3 regions of the Pseudoalteromonas pernae genome follow, and region 2 is predicted to be linked to each of the others. Evidence: predicted binding sites of a transcription regulator. Region 2 holds the regulator's gene; each other region holds the start of a gene.
The links. Region 2 encodes LexA, which represses DNA repair genes until DNA is damaged. Its sites were predicted from a motif close to TACTGTATNNNNATACAGTA; they were not measured.
Positions count from the first base shown of each region.

Region 1: a site for LexA is predicted at 2,168-2,187, ahead of V1358_RS12595 (DNA topoisomerase III). Genes of this name have one in related genera too.
Region 3: a site for LexA is predicted at 1,914-1,933, ahead of V1358_RS05975 (YebG family protein). Genes of this name have one in related genera too.

Region 1 covers NZ_JBDODM010000005.1:4,515-10,426, forward strand. Annotated here, with positions in the region: gene V1358_RS12590 (M20 metallopeptidase family protein) at 1-240, shown strand, start outside; gene V1358_RS12595 (DNA topoisomerase III) at 237-2,159, opposite strand; gene V1358_RS12600 (flagellar motor protein MotB) at 2,271-3,197, opposite strand; gene pomA (flagellar motor protein PomA) at 3,200-3,961, opposite strand; gene V1358_RS12610 (exodeoxyribonuclease VII small subunit) at 4,255-4,494, shown strand; gene ispA ((2E,6E)-farnesyl diphosphate synthase) at 4,503-5,390, shown strand; gene dxs (1-deoxy-D-xylulose-5-phosphate synthase) at 5,566-5,912, shown strand, end outside.
Region 2 covers NZ_JBDODM010000004.1:71,011-76,922, reverse strand. Annotated here, with positions in the region: gene coxB (cytochrome c oxidase subunit II) at 1-1,108, opposite strand, end outside; gene lexA (transcriptional repressor LexA) at 1,426-2,043, opposite strand; gene V1358_RS10495 (DUF924 family protein) at 2,187-2,717, opposite strand; gene grxB (glutaredoxin 2) at 2,777-3,415, shown strand; gene V1358_RS10485 (PaaI family thioesterase) at 3,428-3,883, shown strand; gene V1358_RS10480 (FG-GAP repeat domain-containing protein) at 4,049-5,395, opposite strand; gene V1358_RS10475 (winged helix-turn-helix domain-containing protein) at 5,534-5,912, shown strand, end outside.
Region 3 covers NZ_JBDODM010000002.1:390,914-396,825, forward strand. Annotated here, with positions in the region: gene V1358_RS05955 (hypothetical protein) at 1-310, opposite strand, end outside; gene dsbB (disulfide bond formation protein DsbB) at 628-1,149, shown strand; gene V1358_RS05965 (DUF6170 family protein) at 1,146-1,448, shown strand; gene V1358_RS05970 (ComEA family DNA-binding protein) at 1,481-1,774, opposite strand; gene V1358_RS05975 (YebG family protein) at 1,949-2,260, shown strand; gene V1358_RS05980 (amino acid aminotransferase) at 2,327-3,520, opposite strand; gene V1358_RS05985 (GAF domain-containing protein) at 3,569-4,222, opposite strand; gene V1358_RS05990 (SpoIIE family protein phosphatase) at 4,310-5,912, opposite strand, start outside.

The DNA.
Region 1 (5,912 bases), on a different contig from region 2:
TTGACTGAGCCAGTAATGGCTGGCGAAGACTTTGGTTTGTTCGGGCGCACCGAGGACAACCTGCCTATCACCTTATTTTGGTTAGGTGGCGTTAATCCTGACACTTACAACGATGCAATGGCGAACAATACACAATTGCCTTCATTGCATTCAAGCAAGTTCGCACCTGATTACCAAAAGGCGATCCCAACCGGTGTTAGCGCAATGAGTAATGCCGCTGTCGCTTTGTTTAACGACTAAACTGACGCTTTAGTACTTTTCGGGCGCGGGCTTTTTCTTCTCGCGCCTTTAAACTTTCTCTTCACCTGACTTTTGATATGCGCAAACTGGCGACTGTCGCAGGTTTTTGCTTCTTCAATTAACGAACCTAACTGCCCCAATAATGGCTGCATAAAGTCTTCATACTTCAGCTGCTTTTCTGCTATTTGCGCCAGCGCCATTTCCCAGTGCGCGGTCATATCTGGGGTCGATAGTGTTTCTGGAAGTGCATTAATCAGCGCCACGCCCGCGTCGGTTGCAATTATCGATTTACCATTTCGCGCTAAAAAGCCACGCTTAAATAACAGCTCGATAATACTCGCGCGTGTCGCTTCGGTACCAAGGCCGTCTGTTTCGCGTAGCACTTTACGTATGTCTTTATCTTTCACATAACGACTAATTGCCGTCATTGCTGACAAAATAGTGGCATCGGTAAAATGTGCTGGAGGCGTAGTGTTTTTATCAAGTCGGCGTGCATCTTCACACAATACCTGCTCGCCAACTACCAAGGTTGGCAATGCTTGTACTTCTTTGTCTTCCTTTTTGGGCAGCAATACTTTGTAGCCAAGTTCAATTTCTTCTTTGGCTTTGGTGGTAAATTTTCCACCTGCAATATCGACTTCTACGTCGGTCTGGTTATAACGATAAGCTGGCATAAACTGCATCACATATTGGCGACAAATGAGCTCATAAATCTGACGCTCTGTGCTAGTTAATTGTGCTGAAGTCTTTTTGTTGGTCGGTACAATGGCATGGTGCGCAGCAACCTTAGTATCATTAAAACAGCGTACTTTCTTGGTGGTGTTAACCGTGCTCAGCTGTTCTTGAGTAAACACACCATTAGCAACAACACTATCAATAATGTTTTTCGCTTGGGAAAAATGGTCGTTAGGCAGGTAACGATTATCCGAGCGCGGATAGGTAATTAAGGTATGTTTCTCATACAGGCTTTGACAGGTGTCGAGCACCACTTTCGCGGCAAGCCCAAAACGTTTCGCCGCATCAATTTGCAGAGCAGACAGGTTATAAGGAAGGGCTACCTGTTCTTTTTTCTCAGCTCGCTTAACATCAGTGACCGTTCCTTGTTGACCAGTGATACGTGAAATCACGTTATCAGCAAGAGCTTTAACGAGCACTCGGCCTTGGTCATCTTGATAAGGCTGACACGCTTCACTCGGTTGCCATTTTAATGTAAAGCCTTGTTGATTTTGGGTGCGCATCAAGGCTTCAACTTCATAAAAAGGTTTGCTTACAAACTCATTTATTTCCTTATCACGCGCTACCACTAGGCCTAGCACAGGGGTTTGCACGCGTCCTACCGACAACACACCTTGATATCCCCCTTTTTGCCCCGCAAGGGTGTAAGCCCGGGTCAAATTCATACCAAATAGCCAATCTGCACGGGAGCGAGCCAACGCCGATACACTCAAAGGGATAAAATCAGCATTGGCGCGCAACTGCGATAATGCTTTTTTCACTGCCGGTAAGTTTAAATCACTGATCAGCAGTCTTTGGATACTTTGCTTTTTAGCCGCACTTATATTTGCTTGAGAAATGACTTCATCAACAAGTAGCTGCCCTTCTCTATCTGGATCACCAGCATGCACGAGTTGCGAAGCTTGCTTGATCAACTTTTTAACTAAGGAGAGTTGTTTGCGAGTTTTGCTTTTTGCTTTCAACTGCCACTGCGCAGGAATAATAGGCAGATGCTGCAATTGCCACTTTTTATAAGCTGCATCGTAATCGTCGGGTTCAGCTTGTTCGAGCAAATGGCCGATGCACCAGGTCACGCAATCGCCATTACCAAGTTCAATGTAACCCTCTTTTTTATTGTGGGGTTTTGGCAGGGCCGCGGCAATGGCACGCCCTAAAGAAGGTTTTTCTGCAATATATAGCTTCATAGCACAACAACTGTTTATCCATACAGTAACGACAGTGTAGTGTAATTTCGCGCGTGATGAAAGAAGATTAAAGCTCGGTGTACGCGAGTGCACACCGAGATGAGAACTGTATTACTGAACGACTTCAATAGGTTCAGACTCTTTGGCCTTACCCTGCATGATGGAGATCTCAACGCGACGATTGCGCTTACGATCATCGTCAGTTTCATTGGGGACGAGTGGTCGCGTATCTGCATGCCCTACGACAACCATCCTCGTTTTATCAAACCCATCTACCTTTTGCATTTCACTGGCAACCGCAACAGCACGCTTGGCACTGAGATCCCAGTTATTGGTGTAGAGCTCGTTCGATACTTGGAAATCATCGGTGTGACCGGACACAGTGATCTCACCCGGCACGTCTTTTAATAACACAGCGATTTCTTGCACGATAGGCTTAAATTTCGGCTGTAAAAACGCACTCCCTGAGGGGAAAGAGCCATTTTCGCGAATACGAATAATGATCTGTTGACCAAGTGATTCAAGTTCAATCGCGCCATCAATGATTTGTTGCTCAAGTTGCTGCGCAATTTTCTTCACGAGATCGTTTACGCGCTCTTGGTCAGCGGCGGCAATGGCTTGTTGCTGAGACTGTTCTTCTGCGGTACTGGCAGACTCACCACCACGCTGCTCGCCCCGTTGTTCTTGACGACCACCTGCAGAGTCTTCTTCCCCAGCTTGAAACTCAAGCATTTGCTGAGTCATTTCTACAGTTTGCTGTTGGATTGTTTCAATCGGCGTCGGATCAGGGCGACCCGGTTTGAATTCCATCGCAATAACGCTGGTACCTTTGGGAATGTCTTTTACTTCGAGTTTATTTTGCACACCGAATGCGAACTTCATCGAACCCGCTATTTGCTTAAACTTAAGCACATCCATCTCTGAGAAAGCCAGAAGCAGTACGAAGAAACACATCAGTAGTGACATTAAGTCAGCAAATGTCCCCATCCAAGCCGGTAGCCCGGGGGGAGGACATTTACACTTTTCCTCATCCGACATACCTACTCCTCGGTATCAACCTGGCGCTTAGACTCAGCCAGATAGTTCTTCAAGATACCTTCAATTACTTTCGGGTTTTGACCGTCTTGGATACCTAAAATAGCATCCAGAATAAGACGCTGATTCAGCTCTTCTTCGCCTTTGCGCAGTTCGAGTTTAGATTGAATTGGAATGGCAACAACGTTCGCTAAGAATGCACCATATAATGTAGTAAGAAGCGCAACCGCCATGGCTGGACCAATTGCTTTGGGGTCATCCATGTTCGAGAGCATCGCTACTAGACCGATTAGCGTACCAATCATCCCCATCGCTGGAGCAACATCGCCCAACGCTTTAAACAGGCCTGCGCCTTGTTCATGGCGAGTCGTCGTCAACGCTATGTCTTTTTGCAACGTTGCGCGCACTACGTCTGCATCGTGGCCATCAACCAACATATCGATGCCTTTGCGCATAAATTTGTTCGAGATTTCTGCTTCTTCTAAAGCAAGGAAGCCACCTTTACGAGCAGAGTCAGCCAGTTCAACTGCTTTCTCGATCAATTCATCTGGTGATTCAATTTTAAACATGAAGGCTTTTGCCGCGACTTTACCTATGGCAAAAAACTGGCCCATGGTGAAGTTGGCTAATACAACAAACAGTGAACCGGCGAAAACGATAAGTATGGACTGCGTATCAACGAAGATACTAATGTCTCCACCGAGTACCATAGCCATCACAACGAAGCCGATTGCCCCGAGAATACCTATTATGGTTGCTAAATCCACACGTCCTCCACCCACTGTCACTGCTTTAGTGCACCTCAAGACAAGCGTATGCTTTGGTGCCTAAAATTCTGTCGTTATTATAAATACTCTTAAGCTATCGGCAACTTGCTGAATTACTTGAATCATTTTTTAAAGCTTAATCTAACATTAATAGCGTTAGTAGACTTTAGTTGTTTTAATAAAATTAGCAGTCTTAAGCTGCTTTGCAGTGAAATTATCTCGTGCACTTTGACCAAAATGCACAATACCCCTAAAATTGGCGCTCTTATAAATCAGTAACGAGCGTAAAGGCAATGGCCCAAAAAAAACCAGAAAACCTCAGTTTTGAGGACGCAATCAACGAACTGAGCCAAATCGTCACCGAAATGGAACAAGGTGATATGCCTTTAGAGCACTCACTTAAGCAGTTCGAACGCGGCATATCGCTAGCCAATGTCTCTGCGCAGAAACTAGATTCTGCACAACAAAAAGTCAGCATGCTGATGAGCAATGATCTCAATGCTGAATTAACACCAATGGATGACCAAGAGTAGTGTTACCAGTGGAATTAAAAAATGCGTTAGCGCAAGCACAAGACGATGTTGTCACGACACTGGAACATTATTTTGCGACCCAAAGCGCGGCACAAGCTCGCATCCTAGCTGCAACCCAATACAGTGTTCAAAACGGCGGAAAACGACTACGTCCCTTCCTTGTATATTGCGTTGGCAATATGTTGGGTGCTAACAAAGCGGATCTCGATAAAGCCGCAGCAGCAATTGAATGTATTCACAGTTATTCCTTAGTGCATGATGATTTACCGGCCATGGATGACGACGAGCTTCGCCGGGGTCGCCCTACTTGCCACATCGCCTATGATGAGGCCCATGCAATTTTAGCCGGTGATACATTACAAACCATCGCCTTTGAACTGCTCAGTGGTGCCGAATTTAGCATCGATGCCCGCGCACAATTAAAACTAGTCAACGCATTGAGTAAAGCTTCGGGTTTGCTAGGTATGGTCGGTGGCCAAGCGCTCGACATCGAAGCCACGGGCAAAACCATATCGCTCAATGAGCTTGAACAAATACACAAAGCAAAGACAGGAGCGCTGCTTAGCTGCGCGATTGAACTGGGCTATTTATGCGCGCCGAACGTAGAACAAACAACTAAACAGGCGTTAGATAGTTACGGCAAAGCCATTGGTTTAGCGTTTCAAGTGCAAGACGACATTTTGGATATTGAAGGCGATACGCAAACATTGGGTAAGCCTCAGGGTTCTGATTTGGCGGCGAATAAAGCAACCTATCCAGCTCTGTTGGGGTTAGATGGTGCCAAACAAAAACTACAACAACTGTATGATGACGCCATCAGTGCGCTGGATGCACTGCCTTACGATACCGCCATTTTGCAACAGCTTGCACGGTACGTTATCGCTCGCGATCATTAATATATAACTGATTGCTGTAAGTACATACTCGCTCAACACATGTGAGTGCTAACAGCAAAGCTTCTCATAGCGACACAAATCGCACATGAGTGCACCCTAAGTTCTAAAAATTACTACAGATGGCCGTGCCCGATTTGTTATACTCGTGCCATCGCAGTGAAGGATAAGTAAACGCATGAATTTGGATAGTAGCAAGTATCCCCTCTTAACTCAGGTCGACGAGCCTGCACAACTACGCGATTTGGAGCAGCAAAAGCTCGGCGCGTTCAGCTATGAATTGCGGGATTACCTACTCAACTCCGTATCACAAAGCAGTGGCCACTTCGCCTCAGGTCTTGGTACTGTGGAGCTTACTGTTGCGTTGCACTACGTGTATAACACTCCTTTCGACCGTGTCGTGTGGGATGTGGGCCATCAGGCGTACCCGCACAAATTGATCACCGGTCGCCGTGACAAGATGCACACCATTCGTCAAAAAGACGGACTACACCCTTTCCCGTATCGCGGTGAAAGTGAATACGA
Region 2 (5,912 bases):
CCTGAATCGCACTTGGTTGCACTGTGTCACCAGTATCGTTGCCAAATGCATTACGCTGGTAAGTCACGACAGCAGCGAGTTCTTTGAGTGTTAGCTGGCTAACGAATGCCTGCATCGCTGTACCTGGCTTACCATGAACCACGATATCTATGTGGTCCTTGATCTCCCCTTTGGCGATAGGGCTGTCCTTAATCGCAGGGAATACACCCGGTAACCCCAGACCTGTGGGTTGGTGACACGCTGCGCAGCGCGCCATGTAAACTTGTTCACCTGTGGCCATAAGCTCTTCTTGAGTGAGCGTCTGGTCAAGCAAGGCAGCATCGGCATCCGCCTGAGCTTGCACTGCTTGTTTTTGCTCAGCCAACCACGCTTCGAATTCTTCAGGCGCTTTGGCTTCAACCACTACAGGCATAAAGCCATGGTCTTTACCACATAGCTCAGCACATTGGCCGCGGTAGATGCCCGCTTCGTTTACCTTGGTCCAAGCTTCGTTGATAAAGCCTGGATTGGCATCTTTTTTAACTGCGAAATCCGGCACCCACCAAGAGTGAATAACGTCGTCTGAAGTCATTAAAAAGCGTACTTTTTTATCTGTTGGGATCACCAACGGCTTGTCGACTTCTAGCAAATAATGCTCGCCTTTATCTTGAGCATTTTGAATTTGCTCTTGTGGCGTTGAGAGCAACGAGTAGAAGCCAACATCATGGCCCATGTATTCGTAGTGCCACTTCCACTGTGAACCGGTGATCTTGATGGTGACATCTGCTTTAGAAGTGTCTTCCATCGCTATCAAGGTTTTGGTGGCAGGAACAGCCATACCTATGAGGATTAAAAATGGGATCGCGGTCCAAAGTATTTCGACCTTGGTGCTTTCGTGGAAAGATGCGGGTTTAGCCCCTTTAGATTTGCGGTGTCTGAGTAAGGCCCAGAACATCACACCAAACACTATTACCCCAATGACACAGCAGATGATAAATATCGTCATGTGTAACTGGTAAACATTTTCACTGATGTCGGTCACCCCTGGGCGCAAATTATAATCACTATTTGCTAAAGCCAAGTGCGGGGCAAACAAACACAGCAACATGAGGGAGCAAAGCTTCTTCATGTACCATCTCCTTAAAACGCGCAACGCAAAAAGAGAAGAGGCAGTTACTGCTAGCCAATCTTCATTATTATTATGCTTAGAACTGGCCGATTACATTTACTTTACACAAAGCGATTAAAAAGCAACCAGCAAAGCCTGTAATCTAACCAATTAGTCAAGAATTGGGCATATAGCAAGAAAATAGGCGTTTTTGTTTTGCTTTTTTCAATAAATATTTTGGGGAGTTTCAATCTGTTAGCGTACAGAAAAAGGAATTAGAAAAGGGCTGGAAACCCCCAATCAACGGCGTATTGGGGGCCTATATTTACTCGTTACAACTACATCCAATCGGCATTTCGGATAACACCAACCGCTAAACCCTCAATATTGAAGGATTCATGTTCTAGGTCGACTTCGATTGGCGCAAATTCTTCGTTTTCTGCATGTAGCAATACTTTACGACCGGCTTTCTCTAAACGCTTCACGGTGACGTCATCACCAACACGCGCAACCACCACTTGGCCGTTCTCCGCAACCTGAGCACGATGCACAGCCAGCAGGTCGCCGTCCATAATACCGATGTCTTTCATACTCATACCATCAACACGTAGTAGGTAATCAGCGGCAGGCTTAAACAGTAATGGATCGATTTGGCAGTGACTTTCAATGTGCTCTTGGGCCAAGATGGGTTCACCGGCAGCGACGCGACCTATCAGAGGCAAGCCTAATTGCTCAGGCTCTTCCTCTTCGACCAATTGAATACCACGGCTGGCACCGGGCTTCATTTTGATCACCCCTTTTTTAGCAAGGGCTTTAAGGTGTTCTTCTGCGGCATTCGCACTGCGAAACCCCAGTGTTTGTGCAATTTCAGCACGCGTAGGCGGCATGCCTGTGTCTTTAATAAATACTTTGATCAGCTCTAAAATTTGCGATTGGCGATTAGTTAAAGGACGCATACAACTGGGTTTCCATACAGTACATTTAACTGTGAGTATATACAGTTGTCAGAAAATCGCAAATAAAATCAGGCAATTTGCTCAGCTCAAAAAAATGCGCCTACTTAGGTTTGGGTTTTTGTCATTACGCCAACGCTTAAATACTAAAAGCTGCTGTTAGGCTGAGTTAAAAACACAATTTCATCATCCGTGGATTTGCGCCCCAGTATTTCATTGCGATGCGGGTATCGACCAAAACGATCAATAATCTTCTTGTGCGCCACTTCAAATTCATAATTATCCAATGGCTTGAACAACCTATCAGCCTCCTGATGGATAACCTTACTTTCACTGTGCATGTAGGGCATGTACATAAACGGACGCTCTTGCTCATTCAATTGCATGTCGAAACCCTTATCCACCGCGTGCTGAGCCAAACACAGTGCGAGTCCATCAAAGGCTAAAGCCTTTGGCGTATCGCGAAACATGTTGCGCGAGAATTGGTCGAGCACAATGATTTCACACAGCGCCCCTTGAGCTGTGTTGCGCCAATGCGCTAACTCGCCCATGGCTGCGGCATGATGCAGTTGCGAAAATAGCTTAATGACCTTGTCGTCAAACGCTACACTCTTTTTGAACCAGTCCTCGGGTTGGCATTGCTCAAACCAAAAATCATACACAGATTGAAAATCCATATTCTCTCCTTCAAAGTAAAGAGGGTGTGAAGCCGTTTGCAAACAAGGCAATATTAACCGTGAAGAAACTCTACATTTATGAACATTGCCCTTATTCAGTTAAAGCCACAATGGTCGCTCGTGCACGAAATATAGACGTGCAAATATGCTACTTACAAGCCGACGACACGACCACCGCTATCCAGTTAGTGGGCAAAAGCACTGTTCCCATATTAGCTAAAAACCAAAACATTGCCATGGCGCAAAGCCTCGATATTGCCGCCTATTTCTGCAAACGTGCAAAAATGCCATTGGATCATGGTGATTACCTCACGCCAGCAAGCAAATGGGTAGAGACCTACTTACCTACCTTTTTACGCTTAACCTTACCGCGCTGGCCGCAACTCGCTCTACCGGAATTTGGCACACCAAACGCCATCGTCTATTACTGCGATAAAAAGGAGGCGCTCTTGGGGGCTACCTTCGCTGATATTCTTGCCCACAGTGATGAAGATATAACGATCATGGATAGGGCTTTGGATGAGCTCTCTTGGCTCGATGCGCCGGATGAAATCTCATGGGCCGATGTTGCTATCTTCCCCTTCTTGCGCAACCTAACCGTCGTAAAAGGCTTGCACACTCCCGAACATATCCAGCACTATGTGCACCAAGTTGCCACCATGAGCAACATCAGAACATTCACAGACGTTGCTGTATAAGGAGTAGTAAGCATGAGCAAACGTATTTGGGCCCAAGATATCGATTTTGACCTGTGTAAAAAGCTCGACCTTGGCGTGGGTGAAAAAGGCACCTTAATGACCAAGCTCGGCATTGAAATAAGCGAAATCGGCGACGATTACCTTGTTGCCACCATGCCAGTAACCAACGAATTATATAACCCTATCGGCATCGTCCACGGTGGCGCATATGTAGTATTGGCTGAAACCGTCGCCAGCTACGCCGCCAACTTTGTTGTCGATACCAGCAAATACTACTGCGTCGGCCAAGAGATCAACGCCAACCACCTCAAAGCGTCACGCACCGGCACACTCAAAGCCGTGACCAAACCCGTGCACCTAGGCGGCCGCTCATCGGTGTGGGAGATTAAGATTTACAATAGCGCTGGCGATCTGTGTTGTATTTCAAGGATGACTGCTGCGGTGGTGGAGAAAAGAAGTAAAGGGTGAGAGCTGCCCGAACATGCGAATAGTGTTGCCATGCTGAACTCGAACATAATACAACGGATTTAGAAAACTTTGTTACGAGTCTAAAAGCGCAGCACAGACAAGTTGCTTGCACTTCGCTGGAAAATAGAAAAGGCTCATTGAGAGCCTTTGCATTTTAGCTGAGGGTTACACCCTAAAGTATCGGCGTAAATAAATGCCTGCAGCCAACAACAACAATAGCAAGTTAGTAGTACCGCCAGTTGACCCTTTATCGCTTGGCGAATTATCGCCAGGTTGTGGCTGAGCGGGAGGAGGAGTAGCCGATTGCCCCTCTGTAAAGACAGCTTTAAGCTCAATATTAGTGCCCTGATTTACCAAACAATCCTGATAGTTGTAGCCAGCAAAATAATAAAATTTCTTCGTATTAAATTCGCCTGTTGCGACATCTAAATAACCGTCATTATTTAAATCAGCTACCGCAGTAGCGGTAAGTCCGTCAGCAGCCGCTGCAACATCACCTTTCTGTTTGCCATTGTTATAAAGAACACTTAAACGAGGTTGAAGGTAATGAGCTGACAGGACTTCCACACTGCCATTTTTATCTACATCAGCAAATGCAACACCATAGGGGGCGTCACTACTGTCAATAACTAGGCGGGAAAAGCCACTGCCTTGACTATACACACTCACCGCCTCAGCGACTATTTCTGCGGCAACCAGTTGCACCTGACCGGAAACAGGGTCTGTATGACTATCAAGTGTAATTGCGGCATGGTCGGAAATATGCAAAGCTTCTGTGAACACGTCGCTTTCGTTGATATATAAGGCAGTTTTAGCCTCACTTATACTGTCCACTAGAGCATACAGGTCGCCAGATGTATCGGCTGTGAAACTAGAAATAAACAAATCGGGCTGACCATCTTGGTCATAATCATTAACGGTAAAGGCGTAAGGCCTTATTCCCTCAATCACTATATCCTTCGTGAAGTTAAATTGACCTAAACCATCGTTGATATATAGTTTGATCCTTCTTGTTGTAAAGTCACTCACTAGTAAATCTTCGAAGCCGTCATTGTTCCAATCATAAGCATCTAGAGCGGCTGGATAACTTAAGCCACTGAGCAGTTTCTGACGTGCAAACCCCTCACCAGACTGATTGATAAGTTGATGCACTACCCCTGTAAATAAACTTATGCCGACTAAGTCTGTGTATTCATCATTATTAATATTAATAGCCTGCAATGTTTTTGCTCCGCCACTTGCAGAACTAATATCACTTAAATTATCTTCAAGCTTTAGATAGTTGCCACCATCACATTGCTGACCCTGCCAAGCCTCGAAACTCCAGCCCTCACTGGGCGTTACTTGAAGCATCCGACTCACATTTGTAGTGTCGATGGTACAAGATTCACTACAGCTCACTTCACCGCTGGCTGAGGATACAACCCCAGAGCCTTCTATTATAAGTTTTATTTCCCCTGCTTGGCTTGCCAACGAACAGCTTACTAAAGCTAAATAGAGTAATTTTTGCATGTTTTCACCTGTAAAATAACAACATAGTTTGTGATGCGATGCAGTTGTATAGTCATCCTCTATTACTTACAATTATGTAACTGTTATGTTGCCATAATATTTTTATTTTTATATTTTTCAGCTGTTTAAGGGAATATTTTGCAAAAGGATTTTTGGGTTGGTGATTATTTAGTCTCACCTAAACACAATAAGTTAACTTTACTTAAGCAAACATTCACCCTTGAACCAAAAGTGATGGCGATATTATGTTTGTTGGTAAAAAACCATGGTGAAGTGCTCAGCAGACAAGAAATCTTAAGTACACTGTGGCCCAACCAAGTGACCGAGCCAGAAGTAGTTACTCGCGCTATCTTCGAGTTAAGAAAGGTTTTTTGCGATAATCCTAAACAGCCTACCTATATCGAAACCATAGCTAAAAAAGGTTATTGTTTTATTCATCCTACAACACCGATAAAGGGCGCCAAAAATAGAAAACGCAGCGTTATAGGATTGGTTGGTTTGTTTGTATTTTTTGGCT
Region 3 (5,912 bases), on a different contig from region 2:
CGTCAAATTCGCCTAGATTAGCTCTTTGTGGTAACCAAGACAGTTGCACATACCCTTTCGCCCTCGCTCTATGGGTATCAGATTCATACATAGATAAACCGTCCAACCAAGCGGCGGTATCTTGCATAAATACATCGAGATTGCCCCTAAGATAATCAGCGGTCTCTTCTAAAGTAGACGTGCTTGAAGACTCTGCGCTTTGTTCCTTTTGAGGCGTGGGAGCAGGCTCTTTGTCTTGTTCTTGTTGAGATGCAATGCAATGACCTGCGATTAATAGTGAGGCTGTTGCTAATACCATTTTCAATTTCATCGTTCCCTCTTTGCTTGGGAGGCCACTTCATATCGCTACAAAATCAACCCAACACACTCTGGTAGAATTATGTCCCTATAATCAAGCTATCCTCTGACAGTTCAAAATACAAATACAGCCTCAATTTGGCATGAATTATTGATAACTATATAAAAATAATAGTGCAGGAATGGCTTATTTGTCGACTCGCCTTGCAAGATGACAACGCAACCGACGAACACTAGCATCAGAAGCGCTGAGTGGTATCAGCGTATGCACTTGCATAGCCTAGATAGCGTGGGCATAATCCCCTGAATAAAAATTAAAAAGAGAATATTATGAGTTGGTTAAGTAGCATCTCGCGCACACGTGCTCCTTGGTTGTTATTGGCATTGATTGCTTTTTTGTTCGAGGCAACTGCCTTGTATTTTCAATACGCGATGGACTTAGCGCCTTGTATCATGTGTATTTATCAACGTACCGCGGTATTGGGCGTGCTTGCAGCAGGCCTACTGGGCGCTATAAACCCAGCGCAAATGTGGTCACGTTTGCTTGGCTTTGCCACTTGGTTGGTGGCCAGTATCTGGGGTCTGCTCATCGCCAGGGAGCACATCATGATGCAAACCACCACCGACCCGTTTGCATTTGTTTGTGAGTTTGAACCTAACTTCCCAAGCTTTATGCCCCTACATGAATGGATCCCAAGCTTTTTCGCTGCAACAGGTGACTGCGGCAACATTGATTGGCAATTTTTAGGCTTATCTATGCCTGGTTGGATGCAAGTAATCTTCGCTGCACTGGCCGCTGCTGCTATCATAGTGACTATTGCTAGTTTGCTATTTAAACCTAAAAACGCATGATTTATTTTCTCGCCAGTCAAATTCCAGCTTTGCAATCATTTAGCCACCGTGAGCGTCTCGCTTTGGTGGCTGATGCGTTAGCATTGTTGCAGCCTCAACAAAGAATTTTCATGAATATTTTGAAACTCTTACTGATCACGCCACTGTTTTTACTCTTGGTGCGATTCGAAGGTTGGAGCATGCTGCCTTGGTTGCTGCTAGCCGGTATAGCTTATCCCATATTGGTGCTGCCCGTACGCCATTATTTTGCGTGCTTACACCTCGATGAAGCTATCAGTCAGTACAAAAAAGGCAGCTAACGCTGCCTTGGCTTACTCTCACTTCCTACGCATTAAAGCGTGATCCGATCTTTTACTTTTGCCAATAGCTTACTCCCTATCCCTGGCACATTTTGCAATTGTTCGATGGCAGTGAACTTTCCATTTTGCTGACGATAATCAACAATCGCAGCAGCCTTTGACGGACCAATCCCTGGTAATGACTGCAGTTGTTCCACCGACGCCTTATTGATACTCACTTTATCCATTACTTTATTTTCAACATTTACTGTGTCCACTGGCTTTGCAATCAGTGGTGTTGAAATACTTAATAGTAATGAAAGGGCTGTAGCTGTAGCTAGTTTCATACTTCTCTCCTTAAAGTAATGAGTCTTCCTTTGTACCGCTTTTATAAATAAAGTTGATAATGCAATTGTTGTCAAATTAGGAACTAGAGTTTTTATAAATCAAAAACTCCTTGACGATTACAGTACTAACCTCTAATCTCACTGTATAAAAAAACAGTATAGTTAGGAGATCCCATGGCTGTTGTGGTTAAGTACGTAGTAGAAAGAGATGGAGTCGAGCGCATGACCTTTACTAGTAAGAAAGAAGCCGATGCTTATGACAAGATGCTCGATATTGCAGAAAACTTAGAAAGCTTGATCAGCGCGGTAGACGTGCCATTGAGTGAGCAACAAGTTGAAAGCCTAGCGCTACAAATTGCTAAGCAAAAAGAAGACTTTATGCAAGTACTTAAAGGCTCAGTACCATCATCAGAGAAAGCCGCAAAAAAATCAAAAGCGGTTAAAAACGATGAAAACGTCACTGAGTTAAAAACAAAAGAAGCCTAACACCTTTTGTTTACGTACAAAAAAGCCAGCATCAATGCTGGCTTTTTCTGTGCCTAATTACTTAGGTTATTTAGTTACATCAGCAACTGCATTTGCGAAGTAATCAATGTTCGCTTCGCTAATACCCGCAACGTTTACTCGGCTAGAGCCCACGATGTAAATTGAATATTCTTTTTGCAGACGATCGATTTGCTCTTTGTTAATACCAAGGAACGAGAACATACCGTGTTGGTTCTCAATGAATGAGAAATCCATGCCTTCACACTTGGCATTTAGCTTTTCTTTTAGTAACGAACGCAAGCCATTGATACGAGAGCGCATTTCATCCAGCTCTTCATGCCACATAGTGGTTAGCTCAGAGCTAGAAAGAATGGTATTTACGATATCAGCACCGTGTGCAGGTGGCATTGAGTAAATACTACGAACTACGCTTAGCATCACTGAGTTAGAAACATCCGCAGCCGCCGCATCCTTAGATATGATTGAACACGCACCAATACGTTCACGGTACAGGCCAAAGTTCTTCGAACAAGAAGAACAGATGATCAATTCTTCCACTTGCGAAGCAAGGTGACGTAGACCTGCAGCATCTTCGTCTAAGCTAGTACCAAAACCTTGGTATGCAATATCAACTAACACTGTGAAACCTTGTGCTTTCGCGATTTCGGTCACGGTTTTCCACTGCTCAGCATTAAGATCCATGCCGCTTGGGTTGTGGCAACATGCGTGTAGAAGTACCACATCACCCGCTGGGATTTGGCTAAGAGCGTTGACCATTTGATCAAACAGTAAACCCTTATTCTCGTAGTCGTAGTAAGGGTATTCTTTTACTGTTAAACCTGCCGCTTCAAATAGGCTGATATGATTGGCCCATGTTGGCGTTGTTACCCAAACCGTCGCGTCATTGTTACAGCGTTTGATAAATTCAGCCGCTACACGCAACGAGCCAGTACCACCTGGTGCTTGAGCCGTGCGTACGCGGTTAGCAAGCAACGCTGGGTGCGCATCACCTAGCAGCAATTGCTCCATCTTCTGACAATAATCCAAATTACCTGCCAGACCAATGTAGGTCTTGGTAGTTTCATTCGCTAAACGAAATTCTTCCGCTTTTTTTACTGCACGTAGCACGGGGGTATCACCGTGCTCATCTTTGTAAACGCCAACACCTAAGTCAATTTTGTTTGCATTGGTATCAGCTTTAAACGCAGCCATCAGTCCAAGGATAGGATCAGTCGGTAATGGTTTTAATTGTGAGAACATGGAACTCTCTTTATTTATCTCTGTGGTTAGCGTAGATCCCGGTACACATTACGCTGGTAAGTGCTCGACAATTTCCTGGCAAGCGGCAACTAATAGGGCAATACGTTCGGGGGTAAAAAAATCTTTGCTGAATGCTTCCGCATCGACTATGCCCACTACTTTACCCTGCTGCGAATAAAGCGGCAAGCAGGATTCTGACTTCACTTTAGGGTCGCATGTATAGTATTCGCCACCCTTGGCAACATAGTCTTCCACATCATTGATAATGCGCGCTTTTCCAGACATGACGACCTGTACATTGTTACTGGTGGCAGCGAAGGCTTCGTTAATTGGAAACAATGGACGGCTCGGCGCACCATGATAGGCTAATTTTAGTAATTGTGGTTCACCGTCGACATCGCGAGACTGATAAATACCAAACCAATCCACACCACTTTGCTCAACGACAAAATCGACTATCGCCTGAAGTTTGGACAACTGCGGTTGTGCATTTGTATCTAGGTGCTCTGTTAGGCTAAATGGCTCGTCTTGTAGATGACCAAATAAACTGCATGCACCGCCCTCTCCCAACTCTGGGATCAAGTATTGCCATTGCACCTGGGGCGCAGCTTCACCTAGGTAGTCACGCAACTGAGTTTGATAATTTTGTGTGTAGTGCGCATCACTTTGTAGTTGCGCCGCGTCGTTATATGAAAAAGCCATTTAGCCGTCCAAACATCTAAAACTTCAGATGGATGCTAACATAGGGGAAATACAACGCGCAATAATTAGTTAGGCGATCGTGAGAGACTATTGAATACGGTAGGTAACGAACACTTGGTTGCCGCTTTGGTTATAGCGAACTTGTTCTGCAATTTCATGCATTAAGGTAATGCCTCGGCCAAAACTTCGGTAACTTTGGTCTCGTTGTTGGCTCTTTACTTTAAACCCTTCTCCAGAGTCAGTGACACTCAAGATAAGAGAGCGATTATGCGGCTGATACTCAATATTAATGCTGATCTCCCCCTCAACGAGCTCACTGAGCCGAGTTTCACGCAGCGAATAGTATTCGACAAAGCCATCATCCGAGAGCTTCATTTGTGAATCTAACCCTAAGATTCCATGCTCCAAAGCATTGTTATAGGCTTCTGATAAAAGGATGAAAAGTGATGACTTGTGGGAGTTCAAACCTGGCAGGTTAGCAACCAAGTCGATAAGCTGAGCAACGGGATCTAAAGTTTTTAATTGCTGCGCATCGAGCGCTAAATTCAATGATACAGGAAGCGGACTAATCGCCTTATTGCGCGATGAATCAACTTCATGAGGTATTGGGTCAACCAGCACCACACTGTAGTCATCCTGTTGTAACTCACACTGGGTAAAGTTACGCACACGCTCGATTATTTGCTCAGTCGTCACCTTATGCTGCGCACTGAATGCCTCAGTAAGTCGGTCGTAACCGAATTGCTCTCCATGGCGGTTTTCTGCTTCTGTGATACCGTCAGTGTATAGGACAATCCGAGCCCCTTCGTGCAATGAAACGTGCACCACATCTCGCTCAAACTCATCATCTTCAAGTACGCCCAGTGCCATATGCATGGATTCAAGGCTTAACTGCACATCGCCATTTTGGCTGATAAGAAAGCCATCGGGAAGCCCTCCCATCCAAAATGTCGCGCTATTAGCAGATGCATTTATCTCGAATATGGTCGCGGCACAAAACATGTGTGAAGGTAGCAGTTGATCCAAACAGCGGTTCATCTCCCTGGCAATATCGCTCACCGACAGATTCTTCTCGGCCATGGTGTAGAAAATACGTGAAACGGGCAAAGCTCCTGTGGCAGCAGCTAAACCATGCCCCGTGAAATCACCGAGCATAAAATATTGGGATCCATTTGGCGCTACAGCGCTTAAGAATACATCGCCGTTAAACATCGCTGCTGGCGATAAATGCGAGTCCAACCCCTTCGGAGTTTTAGCAGAGCGCTTGAGGGCATTGGCAAATATATGCTCGACCAACTCATGCTCTCGTTCGGTTTGGTTTTGGTAATAAGTTAGGGCTTGTGTCTGTTTCACAGACTGAGCCAACAACTGCCTAATTCTTAAGTGGGCCCGTAATTTTGCCTTGAGGATTTGCGGTTCAAAGGGCTTGGGCATAAAGTCATCCCCACCGACATCCAAACATTTGGCCAGCGCTGCGCCATCTTCTAACGCAGTAATAAAGATAATCGGAAGGTAACCTGATTTGGAGAATTCTTTGATTTTTGGCGCTGCTAAGTAACCGTTCATGACCGGCATCATGATATCGAGTAGCACGATATCAACCTCATACTCAGCCATCATAGCAACGGCTTGTGCGCCATTTTCTGCGTCGATAACGCGATAGTTCTCGCGCTCGAGCATTATGCGAAGT